3 regions of the Microbacterium sp. CR_7 genome follow, and region 3 is predicted to be linked to each of the others. Evidence: predicted binding sites of a transcription regulator. Region 3 holds the regulator's gene; each other region holds the start of a gene.
The links. The regulator HrcA, encoded in region 3, represses chaperone genes, less so after heat shock. The targets are predictions, from matches to a motif close to TTNGCACTCGNNNNNNNCGAGTGCNAA.
Positions count from the first base shown of each region.

Region 1: the regulator HrcA is predicted to act here: its motif matches at 2,003-2,029, upstream of RAC81_RS12955 (Hsp20/alpha crystallin family protein).
Region 2: the regulator HrcA is predicted to act here: its motif matches at 2,137-2,163, upstream of groL (chaperonin GroEL).

Region 1 covers NZ_JAVAYF010000005.1:238,222-241,493, reverse strand. Annotated here, with positions in the region: gene RAC81_RS12965 (cation:proton antiporter) at 1-1,657, opposite strand, end outside; gene RAC81_RS12960 (MerR family transcriptional regulator) at 1,689-1,982, opposite strand; gene RAC81_RS12955 (Hsp20/alpha crystallin family protein) at 2,106-2,528, shown strand; gene RAC81_RS12950 (LLM class flavin-dependent oxidoreductase) at 2,742-3,272, shown strand, end outside.
Region 2 covers NZ_JAVAYF010000004.1:282,927-286,198, forward strand. Annotated here, with positions in the region: gene msrB (peptide-methionine (R)-S-oxide reductase MsrB) at 1-117, opposite strand, end outside; gene RAC81_RS10485 (DUF2332 family protein) at 184-1,161, shown strand; gene RAC81_RS10490 (DUF3263 domain-containing protein) at 1,186-1,443, shown strand; gene RAC81_RS10495 (LytR C-terminal domain-containing protein) at 1,513-2,088, shown strand; gene groL (chaperonin GroEL) at 2,200-3,272, shown strand, end outside.
Region 3 covers NZ_JAVAYF010000012.1:13,936-17,207, forward strand. Annotated here, with positions in the region: gene RAC81_RS16820 (DUF1990 family protein) at 1-9, shown strand, start outside; gene hemW (radical SAM family heme chaperone HemW) at 9-1,226, shown strand; gene hrcA (heat-inducible transcriptional repressor HrcA) at 1,338-2,369, shown strand; gene dnaJ (molecular chaperone DnaJ) at 2,405-3,272, shown strand, end outside.

The DNA of each region.
Region 1 (3,272 bases), on a different contig from region 3:
CGCGCATGACCTCCTCGTCGAGGTTGCCGGCGTCGCGCTCCTCGAGGAGGATGTCGCGGCGCACCTGCAACCAGCCCCGAGAGAGAGCGGCGAGGTCGTCGAACGAGGGGCGCCGCTGCGCGGCATCCTCCACCTCCTGCGCCTCGTCGGTGTCCCGCTCGACGCGCGTCATGCGCCGTGTGAAGGCGTCGAACATCTCGAGATCGACGTTGCCGTGCGTCGCCTCCCATTCGGCGCGCTTCTCCGCGAGGTACTTCTTGCCTGCCTCGCGACTCTTCGCCTTCACCGCCTCGAGAGCCTTCTCATCGTCCTTCTCGTCGCCGTCGCTGGCGATGCCGAGTCCGCGGATCAGCGCCGGCAGGGTGAGCCCCTGCAGCAGCAGCGTGCCGACCGTCACGATGAACGCCACGACGACGATCGCGTGCGACGGCTCGGTGCCGAGCGTCGCGAGGTCGGCCGCGGCGAGCGCGGTCGCGAGCGTGACGACGCCTCGCATGCCCGCCCACGAGATGATCGCGTTGTCCTTCCAGGTCAGTTGAAGTCCGGCCATCCGGTCGCGCACGATCTTCGAGCGCATCTCCTCGGGGTCGTACTCGCTCCAGCGCTTCGACTCGCGCCGCCTGCCGTCGAAGGCGCCGGACTCGACCGCGCGGTCCCAGCGGGCGAGCCGTCGGCGGTCCTGGAAGTTCGCCCACGCATTGGTCGGGTACACGTACAGCGGACGCACGACGAGCACCACGAGCAGCACGGCTCCGGAGAGCAGCAGGATGCGGCCGACCTCCTCGCCGCCCAGGTCGCTGAGCACGCGCGGGAACTGCAGCCCGATGTACGCGAACACGAAGCTCTCCAGCAGCAGGTCGGCCGACAGCCACAGGGGCTTCTCCTGCTGACGCGTCGTGTAGTCGGTGCGCGGGGAGTTGTAGCCGACGAAGAGTCCCATCGCGACGACCGCCAGGACGCCGGACCCGAGCAGGTGCTCGGCGATCGCGTAGGCGCCGAACGGGGCGAGCAGCCCGAACGTGCCGATCACGACGGCATCGTTGATGCGCATGCGCAGCTGGTGTAGCACCGCGCCGAAGACGAGTCCGACCGCGACACCCACGCCGACGGCGAGGAGGAACTGCCAGATGCCGTCCCACACCGTGAGAGTCGCGCCCGCGAGGATCGCCGCGAACACCCGGTACAGCGTCAGCGAGGTCGCGTCGTTGATGAGGCTCTCCCCCGACAGGACGGTCATGATGCGCCGAGGGAGGCCGAGCTTGCGGCCGATCGCCGCCGCCGACACGGCATCGGGCGGCGCGACGATCGCACCGAGCAGCAGGGCGCCTGGGAGAGTGAGCGATGGCAGGATCCACCACGCCACGAAACCGACCGCGAGCGCCGTCAGCAGCACGAGCGTGATTCCCAGACGCCGGATCTGCGGGAGGCTGCGTTTGAACCCCACGAACGAGACGTCGAGCGCGGCGGAATACAGCAGCGGGGGCAGCACGAGGTTGAGCAGCAGGTGCCCGTCGATGTCGACGTCTGGCACGAAGGGGAGGAAGGATGCCGCGAGCGCGACCACCGTCACCAGCAGCGGCGCCGGCCACCCCCGCCATCGCGCGATCGCCGCCACGACGACCGCACCGACGAGCACGTAGAAGATCTCGGCATCCATGCCCTCAAGATACTGCCGTCGGTCACGCGGCTCATTCGCGTCCGGTCGCTCCTTCGGCCAGTTCGCCGCGGAGATCGGCGTTCTCGTCCTGCAGATCGAGCACGCGTCGGATGCCGGTGATGTTGATCCCCTCGTCACGGAGGTCGGTGACGCGGCGCACGCGCGCGAGGTCGTCGTCGCTGTAGCGTCGCGTACCGCCGTCACTGCGCGCGGGTGCGATCAGCCCCTTGGCCTCGAACAGGCGCAGGCTCGCCTCGGGCACGCCGCTCAACTGGGCCGCGACGGCGATGCCGTAGACCGGCATCCCCGGGTCTCGATCGCTCATCGATACTTCCTCCGCTGGGACTTGCATTCTATCTCGGGGTGTTCTATAACAAATCTACAGCAAGCGATGCAGATTACCTGCATCACTCCATCCGCCCTCTGGGCCGCACGAAAGGAGAACCTCATGGCACTGACCTTCGACCCCTTCAGCCAGCTCGATCGCTTCGCCGCGAGCGTGCTGGACTCCGTTCGCGCACCCCGGCTGATGCCGGTGGACCTCTACCGCGACGGGGACCGCTACATCCTGCACGCCGACCTGCCGGGGGCGGACCCCGGCTCGATCGACGTCGATCTCGACGGCGGGCAGCTGACGATCCGCGCGCAGCGCACCGCCGACACCCGCGAGGGCGTGCGCTGGTTGGCACGCGAGCGCGGCGCCGGGTCGTTCCTGCGCCAGTTCACGCTCGGCGACGGCGTCGACCTCGACGGCATCAGCGCGTCCTATGAGAGCGGCGTGCTTTCGGTCATCATCCCGGTGAGCGAGCGCGCCAAGCCGCGCAAGATCACTGTCGAGTCGACCGAGCAGCGTCAGGCGATCGACGCCTGATCGACCGGCGCGGGGCGGGACGGCGGCGTCCCGCCCCGCGCCGCGCGCCCTCCACGAACGCCGAGCCACCCCTTTCGCGCCGAGCCACCCCCGTGCGTGCTGCGCGTACGGGGGTGGCTCGCGCGCACGGGGGTGGCTCGGCGGAGAGGCGTCGAGGCGCCGGGCGTCCGCCCGCTCGGGAATGCCTGCGGGGAGCTCGACGTTGGTCCCGGGGTGACTGCTCTCTCCGTCCTCGACCTCGTCCCGGTGCGCACCGGGCAGACCAGCGCCGAGGCCATCACGGCCTCGCTGTCCCTCGCCGAGGCGGCCGACCGGCTGGGCTATCGCCGGTACTGGTTCGCCGAGCACCACAACATGCCGGCCGTGGCGTCGACCGCTCCCCCGGTGCTGATCGCCGCTGCCGCCACACGCACCTCGACGATCCGTCTGGGGTCGGGCGGCGTGATGCTGCCGAACCACGCGCCGCTCATCGTGGCGGAGCAGTTCGCCGCGCTCGAGGCGATCGCACCCGGTCGCATCGACCTCGGACTCGGTCGCGCGCCAGGCAGCGACCCCGTCATCACGCAGCTGCTGCGCGGATCGGGCACGACCAGCGATGTCGAGCAGTTCCCGCGGCACGTGCAGGACATCGGCGCCCTCGTCTCCGGCGACGGCGCGACCGTGCGCTTCACGTCGGGCGGCGAGTACACCGTGCGCGCGACCCCGGCCGCCACGGGAGCCCCCGAGGTGTGGCTGCTCGGATCC
Region 2 (3,272 bases), on a different contig from region 3:
GTCGAGCAGCTCGCCGGTCCAGGCGCGCTCGGTCGCCGCTTCACGCAGCACGGCGTACTGGTCGGCGCCCAGTTCCTCGCGCCACTCGTCTTCGGTCTTGTCAACGCTGTACGACATCGGTCCTCCTGAGGTTCACCCCCATTCTCTCGTGTCCACTGGGGGTCGGCGCGGCAGAATGGTCATATGACGGATGCCGTGCAGCAGCGTTACGCGCGGTTCGCCGCAGAGGAGGCGCCGGGGCGCAGCGAGGTCTACGCCGAGTGGGCTGCGGGGGTGGCCGGTGATCCGGCGCTCCGCGACATCATCTCGAGGATCCCCGAGACCCGACGGCAGCCGCCCCTCGTCTTCGCGGTCACCCGGATGCTCGGCGTGGAGACCGGCGCGTTCGACACGTGGCGCGCCTTCGTGATGACTCACGCCGACGAGATCGTGGCGGAGTGCACCGATCGGCGGCTGCAGACGAACGAGCCGCTGCGCCTCGCCGCGCTACTTCCCGTGCTCTCCGAGATCGACGGACCCCTCGCGATGCTCGAGATCGGCGCATCAGCGGGACTCTGCCTCTACCCCGACCGCTACTCGTACCGCTTCGTCGATGGGGACGGTCGCGTGCGGGCGGCACTCGACCCCGCCGACGGACCCTCGTCGGTGGTGCTGGAGAGCCGCGTCGACGGCGAGATGCCCGAGCTCCGGGTACCGCGCGTGGTCTGGCGCGGAGGGGTCGACCTCGCCCCGCTCGACGCCCGCGATCCTCGCGATCGGCGCTGGTTGCGCTCGCTCGTCTGGCCGGGGGAGGAGGGGCGCGAGGAGCGTGTCGCGGCCGCACTCGACATCGCCTCCGTGGATCCGCCCCTTATGCTGCAGGGCGATGCCCTCGACCGCCTCGACGAGCTCGTGAGAGCCGCGCCCTCCGACGCGACGCTCGTGATCACGACCCCCGGCGTGCTCGTGCACATCCCGCGCGCGACGCGGACGGCGCTCGTCGACCGCATCCGCTCGCAGGCCGCGCGCTGGGTGACGATCGACCCGCCCGCTCTGCTCGACATCTGGGAGCCGCCCGTCGCGCATGAGGAGTGGCCAGGGTTCGTCGTCGCCCTCGACGGCCGGGTGCGGGCGGCAGCCGATCCACTCGGGCGATGGTGGGAGTGGCGCGCGGGCGAGTGAGGCGACCCGACGTAGTCTGAGCGCATGCGCGGAGAGCTCACGGAACGGGATCGTCTGATCCTCGCCCTCGAGACCGCGTGGCCGCGGCACGGCGGGGCCAAGGAAGAGGTCATCCGGGCGCAGCTCGGGATGAGCGCGGCTCGCTACTATCAGCTCCTCGGGCGGCTGATCGATTCCGAGGAGGCATTGGAGTTCGACCCCCTGCTGGTCGGCCGACTGCGCCGCATCCGCGATCGTCGCGCCTTCCAGCGCTCTGCCCGCACCCCCGGGTTCGTCGGCTGATCGAGCCCGCGCCACGCGCTGAGCGGTCGCCGACGCGGATACTCAGTGCGGTGCCGTTAGCATCGAGGGGTGTCTAAGCCGAACCGCGATCGATTCGACGACGTCCCCCGCACCTCCGGACGCGTGGGTGCGCATCGCGCCGAAGCGCCGGGGATGAACGGCTGGATCGTCCTCCTGTGGTCCTTCGTCGCCGCCCTCGTGCTCATCATCGGCGGCATCTTCGGCTCGCTCGTCGTCATGGGGCGCATCAGTCTCTTCCCCGAGGCTGTCCCGACCGCGATGCCCTCGCCCGAGGAGACCGGCGTCGTCGACACCACCTATTCGGTGCTCATCCTCAACGCGACGGCCGACGAGGGGCTCGACGATCAGATGCGAGACACGCTCATCAACAGCGGCTGGTCGGCCGACGTGGTGTTCGCGAGCGACAGCACGAGCCAGGACTTCTCCACGACGACCGTCTACTACGTCGCCGACGAGGACGAGCTGGCCGCGATCGGCCTTGCCGGCGTCATCGGCGGAGCCGACGTGCAGCAGAGCGACTTCTACGCCGACATGAACGACACGGACCAGAAGCAGCTCACGGTCGTGATCGGTCTCGACCGGTCGTCGAACCCGCCGGCGGCCACCGAGACCCCGGCTCCGTAGTCCCTTCGCAGCGGCTTGCACTCGATGGGGTCGAGTGCCAGAATGGCGTTAGCACTCTCTCACTCTGAGTGCTAAACCCAACGTCTACGTCCAGGAGGGACGACAAAACTCATGGCAAAGATCATCGCTTTCGATGAGGAGGCCCGCCGCGGCCTCGAGCGCGGCCTCAACATCCTCGCCGACGCCGTCAAGGTGACGCTCGGCCCGCGCGGTCGCAACGTCGTGCTCGAGAAGAAGTGGGGCGCCCCCACGATCACGAACGACGGTGTGTCGATCGCCAAGGAGATCGAGCTGGACGACCCGTACGAGAAGATCGGCGCGGAGCTCGTCAAGGAGGTCGCCAAGAAGACCGACGACGTCGCAGGCGACGGCACCACGACCGCGACCGTCCTCGCTCAGGCGCTCGTCCGCGAGGGTCTGCGCAACGTCGCAGCCGGTTCCGACCCCATCTCGCTCAAGCGCGGCATCGAGAAGGCCGTCACGGCCATCACCGAGGAGCTGCTCGCCAGCGCGAAGGAGATCGACTCCAAGGAGCAGATCGCCGCGACCGCATCCATCTCGGCCGCTGACCCGGCCATCGGCGAGCTCATCGCCGAGGCGATCGACAAGGTCGGCAAGGAAGGCGTCGTCACGGTCGAGGAGTCTCAGACCTTCGGCACCGAGCTCGAGCTCACCGAGGGCATGCGCTTCGACAAGGGCTACCTGAACCCGTACTTCGTCACGGACCCGGAGCGCCAGGAGGCCGTGTTCGAGGACCCGTACATCCTCATCGCGAACCAGAAGATCTCGAACATCAAGGACCTTCTGCCCATCGTCGACAAGGTGATCCAGGACGGCAAGGAGCTCGTCATCATTGCCGAGGACGTCGAGGGCGAGGCTCTCGCGACCCTCGTGCTCAACAAGCTCAAGGGCATCTTCAAGTCGGTCGCCGTCAAGGCTCCCGGCTTCGGCGACCGTCGCAAGGCGCAGCTGCAGGACATCGCGATCCTCACGGGCGGCCAGGTCATCACCGAAGAGGTGGGCCTGAAGCTCGAGAACGCCACTCTCGACCTGCTCGGCCGTGCGCGCAAGGTCATCGTCACCAAGGACGAGACCACGATCGTCGAGGGCGCCGGTGAGGCCGACCAGATCGAGGGTCGCGTCACGCAGATCCGCCGTGAGATCGAGAACACCGACAGCGACTA
Region 3 (3,272 bases):
CCCGTCTGATGGCCGGCCCCCTTCCCCTCGGAAATCCCGCCCCCGCTGACGGACGCCTTCCGGCCGACCTGCCTATCGACGCGGCCGTGCCCTTCTCGGCCTACCTCCACATCCCGTTCTGCACCGTGCGATGCGGGTACTGCGACTTCAACACCTACACGTCGACCGAATTGCGCGGTGCCAAGCAGGAGGACTACGCCTCGACGCTGATCGGCGAGATCGGGCTCGCCCAGCGTGTGCTGTCCGAAGCCGGCGCGTTGCGCCCGATGGACACGGTCTTCTTCGGCGGAGGGACGCCGACCCTCCTTCCCGCAGGAGACCTGGCGCGGATGCTGGGAGCAGCGACCTCGGCCTTCGGCCTCGCCGACGGCGCCGAGGTGACCGTCGAAGCCAACCCCGACACCGTCACCCCCGAGGTCGCCCGCACGCTCGCGGAGGCGGGCGTGACGAGACTCTCGATCGGGATGCAGTCGGCGGTGCCGCACGTGCTCGCCGCTCTCGACCGCACCCACCGACCCGAGAACGTGCGCACCGCGGTGGCGGCAGCCAAGGATGCCGGGCTCGCTGTGAGCGTCGACCTGATCTACGGCGCCCCGGGTGAATCTCTCGGAGACTGGGAGGCCTCTCTCGACGCGGCTCTGGAGCTCGAGTCCGATCACGTCTCGGCCTACGCGCTGATCATCGAGGACGGCACCAAGCTCGCTCGGCAGATCCGCCGCGGCGAGGTCCCGATGCCCGACGACGACCTGCAGGCCGACATGTACGAGCTTGCCGACCGACGCCTCGCCGAGGCCGGCTTCGACTGGTACGAGGTCAGCAACTGGGCGCGCACGCCCGAGCAGCGCTCGCGCCACAACCTCGCCTACTGGCGCGGAAGCGACTGGTGGGGATTCGGGCCGGGAGCCCACAGCCACGTCGCGGGGCTGCGCTGGTGGAACGTGAAGCACCCCGCGGCGTACGCGCAGCGGCTCGCGGCATCCGAATCGCCGGCGGCGGGCACGGAGCGGCCCGACGAGAAGTCGCGGATGCTGGAGCGCGTCCTGCTGCTCAGTCGGATCCGCGAGGGCATCGCGGTCGACGAACTGCAGGCGGACAAGCGAGTGCGGGTCGCCGGACTCATCGCCGACGGGCTCGTCGACCCTGCAGCCGCCTTGCGCGGGCGCGTGCAGCTCACCCTCCGCGGACGTCTGCTCGCCGACGCGGTGGTGCGAGAACTCACGGACTGAGCCGCGACGCGGCAGCCGCCGCGTCCTTCGCGGGCGCGTTCAGCGCGGAGGCGCGCGCGGCGAGTAGAATTGGCACTCGTAACCGGTGAGTGCCAGACGAGGGGAGTCGTGATGGTCAGCGAAAGAGGCCTCCAGGTGCTCCGTGCCATCGTGCAGGACTACGTCGAGACGCATGAGCCGGTCGGCAGCCGGTCGATCGTCGACCGCTACTCGTTCGGCGTCTCGGCCGCCACGATCCGCAACGACATGGCTCTGCTCGAAGACGAGGAGCTCATCGCGGCGCCGCACACCTCCTCCGGTCGCGTTCCGACCGACAAGGGCTACCGCGTCTTCGTCGACCACCTCGCCCAGCTGCGTCCTCTCTCGGGAGCGCAGCGCACCGCGATCGAGTCCTTCCTGACCGACCCGGCCGACCTCGACGACCTCATGGCGCGCACGGTGCGGGTGCTCACGCAGCTCACCGGCCAGGTCGCCCTCGCGCAGTACCCGTCGTTCGCGCGGGCGCAGCTCACCCACATCGAGCTGGTCGCCCTCGCTCCCAACCGTCTCCTCGTGGTGCTCGTGACGGATGCGGGCGGCGTCTCCCAGCGCATCGCGCCGCTCCCCGCCGACGTCGACGAGTCCGACATGGCGCTCCTGCGGGCTCGCCTGTCGGCGCTCCTGACCGGGCGCGCGGTCAGCGACGCCGCCGAACGCCTTCAGGGTCTGCTCGACGCCGAGGAGCACGCGAAGGACGCCGTGCTCCGCGCGCTCGCGACCGTGATCGTCGAGGAGCTGGGCACCTTCCGGCAGGAACGGCTCGTCATGGCGGGTGCCGCCACGCTCGCGCGACGGGAACAGGACTTCCGCGGCAGCATCCACCCTCTTCTCGAGGCGATCGAGGAGCAGGTGACCCTCATCCGGCTGATGAGCGAGATGGAGGCGGATGCTCAGGGGCTCGCCGCGAGCATCGGCACCGAGAACGCGTCGTTCGGCCTCGATGAGGCGTCGATCGTCGCGAGCAACTACGCGGCGCGCTCCGGCACCGCACGCGTCGGCGTGATGGGACCGACGCGCATGGACTATCCGAGCAACCTCGCGGCAGCACGGGCGGTCGCCCGCTACCTGTCGCGACTGCTCGACGAAGACGAGGCCGCCCGCTGACGCGGACGACCAGGACTACACGCAGAAGGGCCATTGTGGCGGACCACTACGAGGTACTCGGCGTCTCGCGCGACGCATCGACGGACGAGATCAAGAAGGCGTACCGGCGTCTCGCACGCCAGCTGCACCCGGACGTGAATCCGGGCGAGGAGGCGGCGGAGAAGTTCAAGCTCGTCACGCACGCGTACGACGTGCTGAGCGACGACGAGTCCCGTCGTCGATACGACATGGGCGGGGGAGACGGAGCCGCAGGCAACTTCGGAGGTTTCGGCGGCTTCGGCGACATCTTCGAGACGTTCTTCGGAGCTGCTCAGGGCGGCGGACGCGGTGCCCGGCCCCGGTCCCGCCGCGAGCGGGGTCAGGACGCGCTCGTGCGCGTCTCACTCGACCTCGGCGACGTCGTGTTCGGCGCTCACCGCGACATCGAGGTCGATACCGCAGTGCTCTGCGAGACCTGCAAGGGTTCGTGCTGCCAGGAGGGCACATCGCCCGTCACGTGCGATATCTGCGGCGGCACCGGGCACGTGCAGCGCCAGGTGCGCAGCCTGCTCGGCAACGTCGTCACGTCGCAGCCGTGCGGGACGTGCGAGGGGTACGGCACGACCATCCCGTACCCGTGCGGCACGTGCGGCGGTCAGGGGCGCGTGCGCTCCCGTCGGACCGTTTCTCTCGACATCCCCGCCGGCGTCGAGACGGGCCTGCGCCTGCAGCTGCCCGGCTCGGGCGAGGTCGGCAAGGCGGGCGGCCCGAACGGCGACCTGTACGTCGAGGTGACGGTGAACCCGCACCCCGCGTTCAGCCGCGACGGCGACGATCTGCTCGCCACTCTCGAGGTCGCGATGACCGACGCCATCCTCGGCACCGAGACGACGATCCAGGGCTTGGACGGAGAGGTCGACCTCG